One region of the Qipengyuania sp. B-5 genome, then DNA from elsewhere that is predicted to be linked to it. Evidence: predicted binding sites of a transcription regulator. Region 1 holds the regulator's gene; each other region holds the start of a gene.
What was found. Region 1 encodes LexA, which represses DNA repair genes until DNA is damaged. Its sites were predicted from a motif close to GTTCCNCNCTTGTTCT; they were not measured.
Positions count from the first base shown of each region.

Region 2: a site for LexA is predicted at 1,652-1,667, ahead of uvrA (excinuclease ABC subunit UvrA). Genes of this name have one in related genera too.
Region 3: a site for LexA is predicted at 1,968-1,983, ahead of AC13CE_RS12525 (ATP-dependent helicase). Genes of this name have one in related genera too.

Region 1 covers NZ_JBSXNU010000053.1:227,792-232,391, reverse strand. Annotated here, with positions in the region: gene gltX (glutamate--tRNA ligase) at 1-358, opposite strand, end outside; gene AC13CE_RS13400 (ComEC/Rec2 family competence protein) at 387-2,573, shown strand; gene lexA (transcriptional repressor LexA) at 2,612-3,313, opposite strand; gene moaC (cyclic pyranopterin monophosphate synthase MoaC) at 3,441-3,914, opposite strand; gene trpC (indole-3-glycerol phosphate synthase TrpC) at 4,071-4,600, opposite strand, start outside.
Region 2 covers NZ_JBSXNU010000042.1:46,138-50,737, reverse strand. Annotated here, with positions in the region: gene uvrA (excinuclease ABC subunit UvrA) at 1-1,640, opposite strand, end outside; gene AC13CE_RS07180 (hypothetical protein) at 2,137-3,069, shown strand; gene AC13CE_RS07175 (YadA-like family protein) at 3,066-4,454, shown strand.
Region 3 covers NZ_JBSXNU010000053.1:48,896-53,495, reverse strand. Annotated here, with positions in the region: gene AC13CE_RS12540 (pseudouridine synthase) at 1-614, shown strand, start outside; gene rsmD (16S rRNA (guanine(966)-N(2))-methyltransferase RsmD) at 611-1,156, shown strand; gene AC13CE_RS12530 (hypothetical protein) at 1,245-1,868, opposite strand; gene AC13CE_RS12525 (ATP-dependent helicase) at 1,990-4,302, shown strand; gene AC13CE_RS12520 (sterol desaturase family protein) at 4,299-4,600, opposite strand, start outside.

The DNA.
Region 1 (4,600 bases):
CGCGTTGTTGCGCACGCATATCTTCGAGTTCCTCGGGGGAGGCGTAACATTTGTACGCGTGGCCTGCGTCAAGGAGCTGCCTGGCTACCTCGGCGTGCCGCTCGGCACGGTCGGACTGGAAAACCGGTGGCTCGTCGAAATCGAGACCAAGCCAATCGAGTCCTTCGATGATCTTGTCGATCGCGTCCTGTGTGCTGCGCTTACGGTCGGTATCTTCGATGCGCAGCAGAACCTTGCCGCCATGATGACGCGCGTAAAGCCAGTTGAACAACGCAGTGCGCGCCCCGCCGATGTGAAGGAAGCCGGTTGGTGACGGAGCGAACCGTGTTACGACCTGTTTGCCGGTTTCGCTTGCCATTCCTTCATCTTTCCTTTCAGGTATTTGCATGGCGACGCAGGGGACGCCGCTGGTTCCGCTTGGCGATGCGGATATCACCGCCGATGCTGCAGTGCAGCGCCCTTGGCGTATGCGCGACGCAATGTCCAGATTTGCGGAGTGGATCGAGGGATCTTTGGCGGCCTCCGGCTTCGATCGAGGGCCTTGGCTGATCGTTGCCTTTGCTGCGGGAATTGGAAGCTGGTTTCTCCTAGCAAACCCTTGGCAATGGATTGGCGCGATTGCACTAGCCGCTCTGCTATCTCTTTCAGTTCAATCTCTCTGGAAAGGTGAAGAGGGTCGCGCTCACCTAAGGCTTGCGGGTACAGGAATAGGTCTGGCTTTTGCAGTCGGCCTGGTAGTTATCTGGGCGCGATCTGAGGTCGTGGGGGCCACGCCACTTCCACATCCCACGATGATAAAGATCGATGGCCGCATTCTCGAGCGTCAGGAGCAGCCGGCCGAGGATCGCATCAGGCTGGTTCTGGCGACCCGCGATCCCGAAGCCGGACGAACTATCAAGGTGCGGGTCAACGTACCCGAAAAAGACGACTCGATCACCTTCAACGAAGGTGCGCGGGTACGATTACGGGCACGCCTGATGCCGCCGTCCCCTCCGCTGCTGCCAGGCGCCTACGACTTTGCGCGTAGCGCCTGGTTCGAAGGCTATGCTGCCACCGGTTCTCTGGTGGGCGAGATCGAGCTGGTAGAACCGCCACGTGGAGGTGATGGCGAAATAGCAAGAGTGCAGCGATGGTTGTCAGCGCATGTTCGCGAAAATGTGGGCGGATCTGCTGGCAGCATCGCGGCCGCTTTTGCCAGCGGGGACCGCGGGGCCATCAGCGAAGCTGACGAAATCGCTATGCGCGACTCCGGATTGACGCATCTCCTGTCGATCAGCGGTCTACACGTCAGCGCAGTTATCGCCGCTGCATACGTTCTAGCCTTGAAGCTGCTTGCATTATGGCCTTGGCTGACGCTGAGGGTCCGTCTGCCTTTGGTGGCGGCCGCCATTGGGGCCGGTGCGGGCATCGGTTATACATTGCTGACAGGAGCGCAGGTCCCGACCGTTCGCAGTTGTGTCGGCGCCGTGCTGGTCTTGATTGCGCTGGCACTTGGGCGCCAGCCTCTTTCCATGCGGATGGTGGCGGTCGCTGCGGGCGTGGTTCTTTTGCTGTGGCCAGAAACCCTGGTAGGGCCGAGCTTCCAGATGAGCTTCGCCGCAGTCATCTCGATAGTGGCGCTCCACAATTCCAGTCCGGTGCGAGAATTCCTCGCCCCGCGCGAGGAGCAATGGGGCAGGTGGCTCGGCCGCCGGGTGCTGATGCTGTTCATCACTGGTCTCGTTATCGAAATTGCGCTCACACCCATCGTGCTCTTTCATTTTCACCGTGCAGGCATTTACGGGGCCTTTGCCAATGTGATCGCGATCCCGTTGGTCACATTTGTCTCTATGCCGCTTATCGCAATCGCACTGTGCTTCGACCTGGTGGGTCTGGGTTCGCCATTCTGGTGGTTGGTCGGCAAGTCGCTCGACCTGCTTCTTGCCATCGCCCGGACGACAGCGGCTCAGCCAGGCGCGGTGAAGCTGATGCCTCATATCGGTATTCTCAATGTTCTCCTCTTCGTTGCCGGCGGACTATGGCTTGCCCTGTGGAAAGGAAGGGGGCGGTTATGGGGCCTTGCGCCTGCCCTGCTTGGGGCAGCACTGCTTAGCCAGGCATCGGCCCCCGATCTGCTGATCGCGCGGGACGGCGCGGATGTCGGCTTTGTCGATCCTGCCGGAAGTCTGTATGTGCTCCGGAATAAGCCCGGCTCCTACGCGCAGGAGAATCTCGTCGAACTGGCGGGTGCCGAAGCGCTGCCTCGGTCGATGGCCGATTGGCCGGGCGCGCGATGTAGTTCCGACTTTTGCAGCATCCCTATGCGCCGCTCCGACAAAGTCTGGCATCTGCTGGTTGCACGCAGCCGCGAACGGATCGACGAGCGCGCTCTCGCTGCCGCGTGTGAACGCTCCGACATTGTGATCGCGGATCGTTGGCTGCCCCGTAGCTGCCGCCCTCGATGGCTAAAGGCCGACGGCCGCTATCTCGATGCGCAAGGGGGGACCACGATATATTTGGAAGACCGGAGGATCGAGACGGTCGCCGCACATCAAGGAATGCATGGCTGGTGGCAAGCACCCGAGCGCCGGTGAAAGAGGCGCCCGGATTTAAACGGACGCCGTCCCTCGGTTCAGTGATATCGACGCAGCAATCCTGCGAGCTTACCCTGAACCTGAACGCGATCGGCTTCATAGAGCTGTGGCTCGTAAGCGCCATTGGCCGGATCAAGCCTGATCATCGCGCCTTCCTTGCGCAGGTATTTGAGCGTTGCTTCCTGGTTGTCGACAAGAGCAACTACAATCTCGCCATCGCGTGCAGTTTCAGTGCGCTTGACCAGTGCAAAATCGCCATCGAAAATGCCTGCTTCGATCATCGAGTCTCCGCTGACTTCGAGCGCATAGTGATCCCCCGGTCCCAGGAGAGCTGCGGGAACCGGCATGGACGACTGGCCTTCGATTGCCTCGATCGGAGCACCGGCGGCAATACGGCCATGGAGAGGCACGTCGATAATATCGTTCGCTGGTGCTACAGCGACCGGTTTGGCCGTATGCGCGGCAATTACGGAATCGTTTGCCGATGTGGGAGCCGCAACAGAACGCGAAGAGCCGGTGACCGAATCTTCCGGTAGTTTAATCACCTCGAGCGCACGGGCCCGATTGGGCAGGCGACGGATAAAGCCACGTTCTTCCAGAGCCGAGATCAGTCGATGAACGCCGGACTTGCTTTTCAGGTCGAGCGCTTCCTTCATCTCTTCGAAAGAAGGCGAAATGCCAGTATCTTCGAGCTTCTGCTGGATGAAGCGAATCAATTCGTGCTGCTTGGCGGTCAGCATCGGGTAACTCCCTATGTTCCTGTTCACAAAGCTGTGAACGAATGTGGAACAATTAGGCAACCGATTTCAGCAAGTCAAGCATTCCCGCGGTTTCAGAACCCGTCAATAGAGAACAAGCGTTCCCGTTTCAGTCCGCCGCTCGCCAGGCGCCGGACTTGCCGCCTGTCTTCTCAAGGAGACGGATTCCCTCGATAACCATGGCGCGATCGAGAGCCTTACCCATGTCGTAGAGCGTGAGGAGCGCGACGCTGACGGCGGTCATCGCTTCCATCTCGACACCTGTCTTGCCGGTCAGGCCAGCCACCGCCGTCACCCGGATAGCTTCTGCTTCCGGTGTGAAGTCGATCTTAATGCTTTCAAGTCCCAGGGGATGGCAAAGGGGTATGAGCTCCCCTGTACGTTTGGCCGCCATTATGCCCGCAATCCGGGCAGTCGCCAAAGCTTCACCCTTGGCTCCGGTGCCCGCCATGATAGCTTCCAGAGCTTCCGGCTTCATCCGAATTCTCCCCTCGGCGGTTGCGCTCCGATCGGTCTCGGATTTTCCGCTGACATCGACCATGCGAGCTGCTCCGGCCTCGTCGAGATGAGTCAGCCTATTCATTTTGAAGCCTTGGGATCCTGAACCGGGTGGACGACATGGACCACAGTCCTGACGAGAAAAATCGACCCATTGCCAGGTCAGCCGCTCGGGCAGATGGGGTTGGGTAGGGGTGAGACATTTTTAGCCTCATGCCATTTTCTCAACTGGTAGGACAGTCTAACCCTGCAATAGCGCCCGCGTCGCAGCCTCTACATCGCCCTGCCGCATGAGGCTCTCGCCGACGAGAAAGCTGCGGACGCCGGATCGCGCAAGACGCTGGCAGTCCCGATGGGTGTCGATCCCGCTTTCGCCGACAAGAAGGGTGCCTGCTGGTGCACGGGAGGAAAGTTCTTCCGTGATGCGAAGATCAGTCTCGAACGTCTTGAGATTACGATTGTTCACTCCAAGAAGCCGTGACTTCAATCCAGCCGCGCGTTCCATCTCAATGGCATCATGGACTTCGACAAGAACGTCCATCCCCCGATCAATCGCAGCCGCCTCGATCTCGATCATCTGCGCATCTTCGAGTGCGGCAACGATAATCAGGATAGCGTCGGCGCCGATCGCCCGTGCCTCTGCCACTTGCCAGGGATCGACCATGAAATCCTTGCGTAAAACCGGCAATGAGCATGCTTCGCGAGCGGCGACCAGGTAATCCTCGTGTCCCTGGAAATAGGGCGCGTCGGTCAGGACCGAAAGGCAGGCGG
Region 2 (4,600 bases), on a different contig from region 1:
CCGATACTGGGCTCGTCGAGCACATAGAGCACGCCCGAGAGGCCCGAACCGATCTGGCTGGCGAGGCGGATGCGCTGGCTTTCCCCGCCGCTCAGCGTGCCGCTGGTCCGGTCGAGATTGAGGTAATCGAGCCCGACATTGTCGAGGAAGCCCAGCCGCTCGTTGATTTCCTTGAGGATGGCGCGTGCGATCTGCTGCTGCGTGTCGCCCAGCTGATCGGGCAGCGCGAGGAACCAGTCCTTCGCATCGGCGACGCTCATCTTGGTGGGGGTGGCGATGTCCGTGGCGTTCACACCTTGGCCGATCTTCACCGCCAGCGCCTTTTCATTGAGGCGCTTGCCATTGCAGGTCTCGCATGGCTGCGCGGTCTGGAACTTGGCCAGCTCCTCGCGCATCCAGGCGCTTTCGGTCTGCAGCATGCGGCGGTTGAGATTGCCGATCACGCCTTCGAACGGCTTCTTCACCGTGTACTGCTTGCGACCGTCCTTGAAGGTGAGCGGGATCGCGCGTCCTTTGGTGCCATAGAGGATGATGTCGCGGATTTCGCTGTCGAAATCCTCCCACGGCGTGGTGAGATCGAACTCGTATTCCTTCGCCAGGCTGGCGAGCACCTGCATGTAATAGGGCGATGGCGGGTTGCTCTTCGCCCAGGGCACAACTGCGCCCTTTTTCAGGCTCAGCGCTTCGTTCGGCACAACCAGCTGCGGATCGAACAGCTGCTTTTCGCCGATCCCGTCACAGGTCGGGCAGGCCCCCTGCGGCGCGTTGAACGAGAACAGCCGCGGCTCGATCTCTTCGATGGTGAACCCGCTGACCGGACAGGAAAAGCGTTCGGAGAACACGATGCGGTTGGCGGGAATGCCCGCACCTTTCATCGCGCCGCCACCTTCTGTTTCGCCCTCGCGGCCCGGCACCACGCCATCGGCCAAGTCCACATAGGCAAGTCCGTCAGCGAGCTTGAGCGCCTGTTCGAAACTGTCGGCCAGCCGCGTCTCGATGCCTTCCTTGACCGCGAGCCGGTCGACCACGACTTCGATGTCGTGCTTGAACTTCTTGTCGAGCGCGGGCGCTTCCTCGATCGGATACATTTCGCCGTCGATACGGACGCGGGTAAAGCCGGCCTTCTGCCATTCGGCCAGTTCCTTGCGGTATTCGCCCTTGCGTCTGCGCACGACCGGCGCGAGCAGGTAGAGCCGCGTGCCTTCGGGCAACGCCATCACCCGGTCGACCATGTTGGAGACCGTCTGTGCCTCGATCGGCAGTCCGGTGGCGGGAGAGTACGGCACCCCCACCCTCGCCCACAGCAAGCGCATGTAATCGTAGATCTCGGTGACGGTCGCCACGGTCGAACGCGGATTGCGGCTGGTGGTCTTCTGCTCGATCGAGATAGCGGGGCTGAGCCCGTCTATATGCTCGACATCGGGCTTCTGCATCATCTCGAGGAACTGGCGCGCATAGGCGCTGAGCGATTCCACGTAGCGCCGCTGACCTTCGGCATAGATCGTATCGAAGGCGAGCGAGGATTTGCCCGAGCCGGAAAGGCCCGTGATCACGATCAGCGCATCGCGCGGCAGGTTGATATCGACGCCCTTGAGATTATGCTCCCGCGCGCCGCGGACAGAGATTTTGGTAAGTGCCATGAAGGAAGCGTGTTCCCGAATTGTTCGCCTGGGTCAAGGGAGGTCGTTCACGACCGATACCAATTCGGCATCGATGCCCTTCCCGGTTGCTTCACAAATAGGCACCCACTCCCCGATTGCAAAGGCGTGGGGCGAAGACAGATCCGAACGCCGGGAGAATATCGAAACTGACGGTACTTCGACCGGCAAATGTCCGTAAATAAGATCATACCTCTAATTAAATATAACATTTGATTTAGGTATCATAACCTAATTTACAAAATCCACAAAGTACCTTTTGATTACTGCTGAGAATTATAAGTCACAAATAGACGTATAAGCTTAAGCAGGAGGTCTTTTAGTGATGATCCATAACACTTTTCGTGCAACCGGGGTCAGTACACTGGCCCTGAGTCTTGTAGTGGTCGGTGGAACGGCTACTGTCACTCCGGCGCAAGCCCAAGAACTACAGCCGGTCGTGGATGTCTGTTCCGGAATCACCTTGCCCAGATCTGCGGTGACCGAAGTAATTGGAGCGGTAAACGAGCCGATCGTGAATCAAATTGAGACGACGGTAAACGATATCACGACCATAACGCTGATCTTGGCACCGCTCGCAACGATTACCGATCTCGACATCGACCTCAGCTCGATCCTGGCGGATGCAGCGGAAGGCGATCCCATCAGCCTGCAGATACTCGACACCGAAGGGAACGTCATTACCGCTTCGGACGACTGCAATATTACGGCTGACAATCTCACGCTCGACGAGGAAGGCGGTATCGAGATTGGTGGCAACCGGGTTTCCGGTCTCGGGGCCAACGGACAGGTGGCTTCGGCAGGCGAAGTCGATGCCATTGCATTCGGCAACAATGCCAGCACGGCGGTTGGCGCCACGGGCGCGGTCGCCATCGGCACCGATGCTTCCGTGACTGCCGCGAACAGCGTGGCCCTGGGAGCGGGGTCCGTGGCCGATCGGGCCGACACCGTTTCGGTGGGTGCTGTCGGTGCCGAACGCCAGATCGTCAATGTAGCCGATGGAACGGCGGCCACCGATGCTGCGACAGTCGGTCAGGTCGATGCATCCATCGCCGCCGCAACGGCGGATGCGGTCCAGTACGATGACGCAAGCCATGGTTCGGTCACGCTCGATGGCGCATCGGGTACGCTGGTGACCAATGTCGCAGAGGGCGCTGTCTCCGCCGGTTCGAGCGATGCGGTAAACGGGTCGCAACTGTTCGCCACCAACGAGGCAGTGGGTACCAATGCCGATGATATCGCCACACTCGATGGACGGGTCACCGTCAATGAGGGCGATATTACCGCTATCGATGGTCGTGTTACCGTGAACGAGGGTGAAATCGCGGCAATAGACGGACGGGTCACCGCAAACGAGGGCGATATCGCGGCGTTGCAGGACAATATAACGATGCCACCCAGGCGAGTGTGACGTTGGGCGGCGCTGGTGGCACCACGATCACCAATGTCGCACCGGGCGCCCTGGATGCGACCTCGCCCGATGCCGTCAATGGATCCCAGCTTTTTGAAACCAATCAGGCAGTTTCGGCGCTTGATGGACGGGTAACGCAAAACGAAGCCGATATTGCCGACAATTCTTCGGCGATAGCCGATCTCCAGACGGACGTTGGCGATATCCAGGTGACCGTGGGTGAGTTCGACGGACGGATAACCCAGAACGAGAACGACATTGCCGATCTCGACGGGCGGGTCACGGTGAACGAAGGCGATATCGCCGATCTGGATGGTCGTGTAACCGTCAACGAGGGCGATATTATCGATCTCGACGGACGTGTCACGACCAATGAAGGAGATATTGCCGCGATCGACGATCGGGTCACCGTAAACGAGGGCGACATCGCTGCAATCGACGACCGGGTCACTGTAAACGAAGGAGATATCGCCGCAATCGATGACCGGGTCACCGTGAACGAGGGCGACATCGCTTCGATCGACGACCGGGTTACCGTCAACGAAGGCGACATCGTAAACCTCGATACCCGCGTCGAAACGAATACGACGAATATTACGGACATCCAGATCCAGCTCGCCAACGTACCGGTCACTTACGTTTCGGATGCGGACGGCACCACGCCCAGCGATGTGCCGACCTATACTGCGGCATTCGTAGGTGCCAGCGGGGGAGCCGTAACGGTTACCAATGTGGCGGCAGGGACGCTTTCCGCGGATTCCACCGAGGCCGTCAACGGAAGCCAGCTTTTCGAGACGAACCAGAACGTGGCGCAAAACGCAGCGGATATCGAAACGATCAACAACAACCTGTCCGGCAGCACGGTCGTAGCCGTGCAATATTCGGATCCCGACGATCCGACCGTGAGCAATGGCGGCACAGTTACTAACGACGTCACCCTTGTCGGGGCCGATGCAAGCGCTCCGGTCAGGCTGCACAACGTTGCCAACGGGATGGCCGCTACCGATGCGGTCAATCTGGGCCAGCTCCAATCGGGGCTGAATAACGTCATGGAGCAAACGATGGGGTATACCGACCAGCGTTTTGCCGAGGCAATCGAGTATACGGACCTCCGAGTTGCTGAAATCGGCTTCGATCTGGCCGAGCTGCGCGAGGATGCATTCTCGGGAACTGCGGCTGCGATGGCCATGTCGAGCATTCCCCAGGCGATCGAAGCCGACCGCTCCATGGTCGGCGGGGGAATCGGCCATTATCGGGGCGAAACCGCTTTCGGCTTCGGCTATTCGCGGGCGTTCAACGATGGCCGCGGGGTTGTCAAAGTCTCCGGCACTCTCGACACCCACGGGAAAGGTGGCGTGGCCGCCGGCGCGGGCTTCTCTTTCTGAGAACGGTGAAACTGTGAAACTCTCCGGCGGCGGTATTTACCGCCGCCGGAATACGTCTGCATCCGGAGGCAGGGCTGCCGCCTGAAGCCCGCAGTCCGCCTGCCATGCGTTGTGCACGGACGGTGAAGCGTGGACCGAACGCCCAT
Region 3 (4,600 bases), 180 kb from region 1:
AGAGTCTGCGCGGCGTGTCCGTGGACGGAAAGCCTGTCGGCGATGCTGAAGACACCCGTCTGTTTGCCTTCCACAAACCGTCGGGCCTCATCACTGCAGAGAGGGATCCCAAGGGGCGCCCCACAATTTACACCGCGCTGCGTAATGCACTGCCCAAGGATGCTGGCCGAGTAATGCCGGTCGGTCGCCTCGACTTCAACACCGAAGGTCTTTTGCTCCTTACCAACGACGGTGAAATGAAGCGCGCGATGGAATTGCCCTCTTCAGGAGTCCCGCGCACATATCGCGCGCGCGCCTTCGGCGAGATTACGCAAAGCCAATTGGACGAGCTGATCGAAGGAGTAGAAATCGACGGTATCCGCTACGGGCAGATCGAGGCCAATCTGGAGAGGGGTTCTGGGCGTAACCGCTGGATTGAAATGACACTGCGGGAAGGAAAGAACCGCGAAGTTCGGCGCATTCTCGAGCACTTAGGGCTGGAGGTGAATCGTCTCCTGCGCATCGGGTACGGCCCTTTCCATCTCGGCGACCTACCCCGCGGCCAGGCCATCGAATTGAAACGCGGCGATGTAGAAGCGTTTAAGCGCGACTTGTCGCGCGGAGGGCGCAAGTGAGGATCATTGCCGGGGAATGGCGAGGACGCAAATTGATCGCACCTAAAGGTGATGCCACCCGCCCCACCGCCGATCGTACTCGCGAAACGCTGTTCAGCATGCTCAACAGCCGTCTCGGCAGTTTCGAGGGACTTTCGGTGCTCGACCTTTTTGCCGGTTCAGGTGCACTCGGGCTGGAGGCACTTTCCCGTGGTGCGGCGCACTGCCTGTTCGTCGAACAGGATGCCGACGCAGTGAAGGCGATACGGGCGAATGTAGAGGCTTTCGATGCTCGCGGTCGTGCTCAGGTGCAGCAGGGTTCGGTGATGAGTCTCGGGCCTGCAAAAACTGTCCACGATCTCATTCTGCTGGATCCGCCCTATGAGACAGGAGCAGGCCAGGTGGCGCTGGATCGGATGGTCCGGCTCGGATGGATCGGGCCGGCGACCTGGATTGCGCTTGAAACCCGCAAGAACGAGGAAATCGCGATCAAGAAGCTCGAAATCGAAGCTGAGCGCGTTGTCGGAAAGGCCAAGATTACCCTGCTCTCCCTAGCCAACTGAGAGAGTACGGAAGAAGGGCAGGCCCAACAAAGTGGACCCGCCCCCTCCAAGCGTCGCCGCTAGTAATTAGCGCGGCGGAACATTTCGATCACATATCGTCGTCAGTGTCGGGACGGGTTGCCGGAAGCGGCTCATCGATTTCGCTAGCGGGGCGTCCCGGCCAATATTCCAGCGGACGATTGCCGGTCTTGTTCTTTTCCCAGCCATTAATGCAGCCGTCCTGTTGGTCAGGCTTGCAAATTGGCAGGTCATCGCCATTCGATGTCGCCTGGTAATCGGCTGGCGTTGTCTGAATCACCTCGTTTCGTACGAACCGCGGAGATGCAGAGCTTGTCGCAGAGGCGGTGGTGCGTGCCGTTGTACCAGTTGCGCTCGCGTTATTCTGAGCGTTCAACTGGGCGTTGATTTGTTGCCAGGCCATGGTGCGCTGCTCCGGCGTCATCTCATACACGCGGACACGCTGGTCGTCGTTGAGCACCCACCAGGCGGTGGTTTGGTCATCGTCGAGCGTCCAGTAGTATTCCTGCACCTCGGGTGGCCAGGCATCATATGTCGTACGGCGATCTGTCGGCCAGCCATCATACATCATCTGCTGATCGTCCGTCAGGACGTAAACATCGCCATCGGCATTGACCGCTACCGCATCCTGTGCGGCGGCCGGAGCGGCGGTGAAGGCAAGCGCGGCAGCGCTCGCGAGAATAATGCTTTTCATAGTAATGTCTCCTGAGAGGATCATTGCCACCAATACTATTCAGGAGGGGGCATAGTTCCGAATCTCTTTCGGGCGGCAGGGCTTGTGTTGCGGACGCGCGTTCCCTAGCTGTTCCGGAACGATGCCCGAATTACCAGCCTCTGCCGAAAGCGCCGGAAACGACACGATTCCGCCCTATGCGGCGCGATTGAACCCTCCCCAACGCGAGGCCGTTTTGACAACCGAGGGGCCGGTGCTGATGCTTGCTGGAGCAGGTACCGGCAAGACTGCTGCGCTCACCGCAAGACTCGCACATCTCATCGCAACCCGCCGGGCGTGGCCGAGTGAGATCCTTTGTGTCACCTTCACCAACAAGGCTGCCCGCGAGATGCGCCACCGCGTCGGACGGCATATCGGCGATGCGGTCGAAGGCATGCCTTGGCTAGGGACGTTCCACTCGATCGGCGCGAAGATGCTGCGGCGACATGCAGAACTTGTCGGGCTGCAGAGTAACTACACGATCATCGATACCGACGACCAGTTGCGATTGCTCAAGCAACTGATCCAGGAAAACGACCTGGATGAAAAGCGCTGGCCCGCCCGGCAGCTTGCCGGGCTGATCGATCGCTGGAAGAACCGCGGCCTCAATCCGGGCGATCTCGATGCGGTCGAAAACGAAGCTTATGCCAACGGTCGCGGCACGCAGTTCTACAGGCTGTATCAAGACCGCCTCAAAGCATTGAATGCATGCGATTTCGGTGATTTGCTACTGCACATTCTGAATATCTTCCGGCAGCATCATGACGTGCTGGAGCAGTATCAGCAGCGCTTCAAATACATCCTGGTTGACGAATATCAGGACACCAATCAGGTCCAATACCTTTGGCTGCGACTACTGGCTCAGGCCCGCAAGAACATCTGTGTCGTGGGTGATGACGACCAGTCGATCTATTCGTGGCGCGGCGCAGAAGTCGCGAACATCCTCAAGTTCGAGAAGGATTTTCCCGGCGCAGCGGTAATCAAGCTGGAACAGAATTATCGCTCCACCCCGCAAATTCTTGCAGCAGCATCTGGACTGATCAACGCTAACAGTGAGCGACTAGGCAAGACACTGTGGACCGAACTGCCTGCCGGTGAAAAAGTCCGGATCGTCGGCGTCTGGGACGCGCCCGAAGAAGCGCGTCGTGTCGGCGAGGCGATCGAGCGTCTCGAGAGCGAAGGAGCTCCGCTGGACCAGGTCGCGATCCTTGTCCGGGCGCAATACCAGACCCGCGAATTCGAAGACCGCTTTATCCAGACCGGCCTCAATTACCGCATCGTGGGCGGTTTCCGGTTTTACGAGCGCGCCGAAATCCGTGACGCCCTCGCCTATCTTCGCACCATCGCCCAGCCCGCAGACGACCTCGCCTTCGAGCGGATTTACAATCAACCCAAGCGTGGACTCGGAGCCAAGACGCTGGAGGCCATGCGCCGTCATGCGCGTAAGACCCAGACGCCGTTAGCCGCGGCTTCGCTCGATCTTGCTGATAGCGACGAATTGCCTGCTCGTGCGCGAAACATGCTGATCGGCTTGCTTGGCCAGTTCGTCCATTGGCGGGAGCTGGAGGAAAAGGTCTCGCCCTCCGAACTGTTACGTACAGTTCTTGTCGAAAGCGGTTATGAGGAGATGCTCCAGAAGGATCGCAGCGCTGAAAGCACAGGGCGCCTCGAGAACATGACCGAACTTGCCCGGGCGATGGAAGAATACGAAACCCTCGGCGATTTCCTCGAGCATGTCAGCCTGGTGATGGATAATGATCGGGCAGATGATGGCGAGAAGGTCACCATCATGACTATGCATGCGGCAAAGGGACTCGAGTTCGACCATGTCTTTCTACCCGGCTGGGAAGAAGGTGTCTTCCCCAGCCAACGCGCTATCGAGGAAGGCGGCCTTGCGAGCCTGGAGGAAGAGCGCCGTCTGGCCTATGTCGCGATCACGCGCGCAAAAAGGCGCTGCTCGATCTTTCACGCGGCCAACCGGCGAATATATGGCCAGTGGACCAGCTCCATCCCCAGCCGCTTCATCGAAGAACTGCCCGACGAGCACATCGAAAGCGAAACCACCATGAGTGGCGGTGCCTCGCTATGGCGCGCTAACTGGACCGAGAACGAGGACCCCTTCGCACATGTCTCGAACGCGCGCCCTGATCGCAGCACCGCACGCGGACCGGGTTGGCAGCGAGCCCTTTCAACCGGATACGATAGTACACCCAAACGTCTGGCCGAGCCGGGCAAGAGCGCAGCAAGCTTTGCGGCCAAACCCCGCACCGACATCGCTATCGGTGCGCGCGTTTTTCACGATAAGTTCGGTTATGGTGTCGTTACTGACCAGGAAGGAAACAAGCTGGAGATCGAATTCGAAAAAGCTGGTGCAAAGCGAGTGCTCGACAGCTTCGTTAAATTGGCCGACGACTAGATCGCAGGTTCGATTTCGGCCGTCTCTTCTTCGCGCTTTCGACGCCAATAGCGCTGCTCGAAGGGTCTCAGGAGCTCACCGCCCAACCCCCGGGTCCCCTCGGCAATACCGGTTTCACAGTTTAGGTACTGTGACGGGTCGACATAGGTGCCGAACATCTTGTCCCACAACGTGACCGTGTTTCCATAGTTGCTGCCCATCAGCGCTTCGTCACGGATATGATGCAGGCGATGTGCTGCAGGGGAAATGAGGACATGACCAAAGACGCCTAGCGTCCACGGCACATCGGCGTGGATGA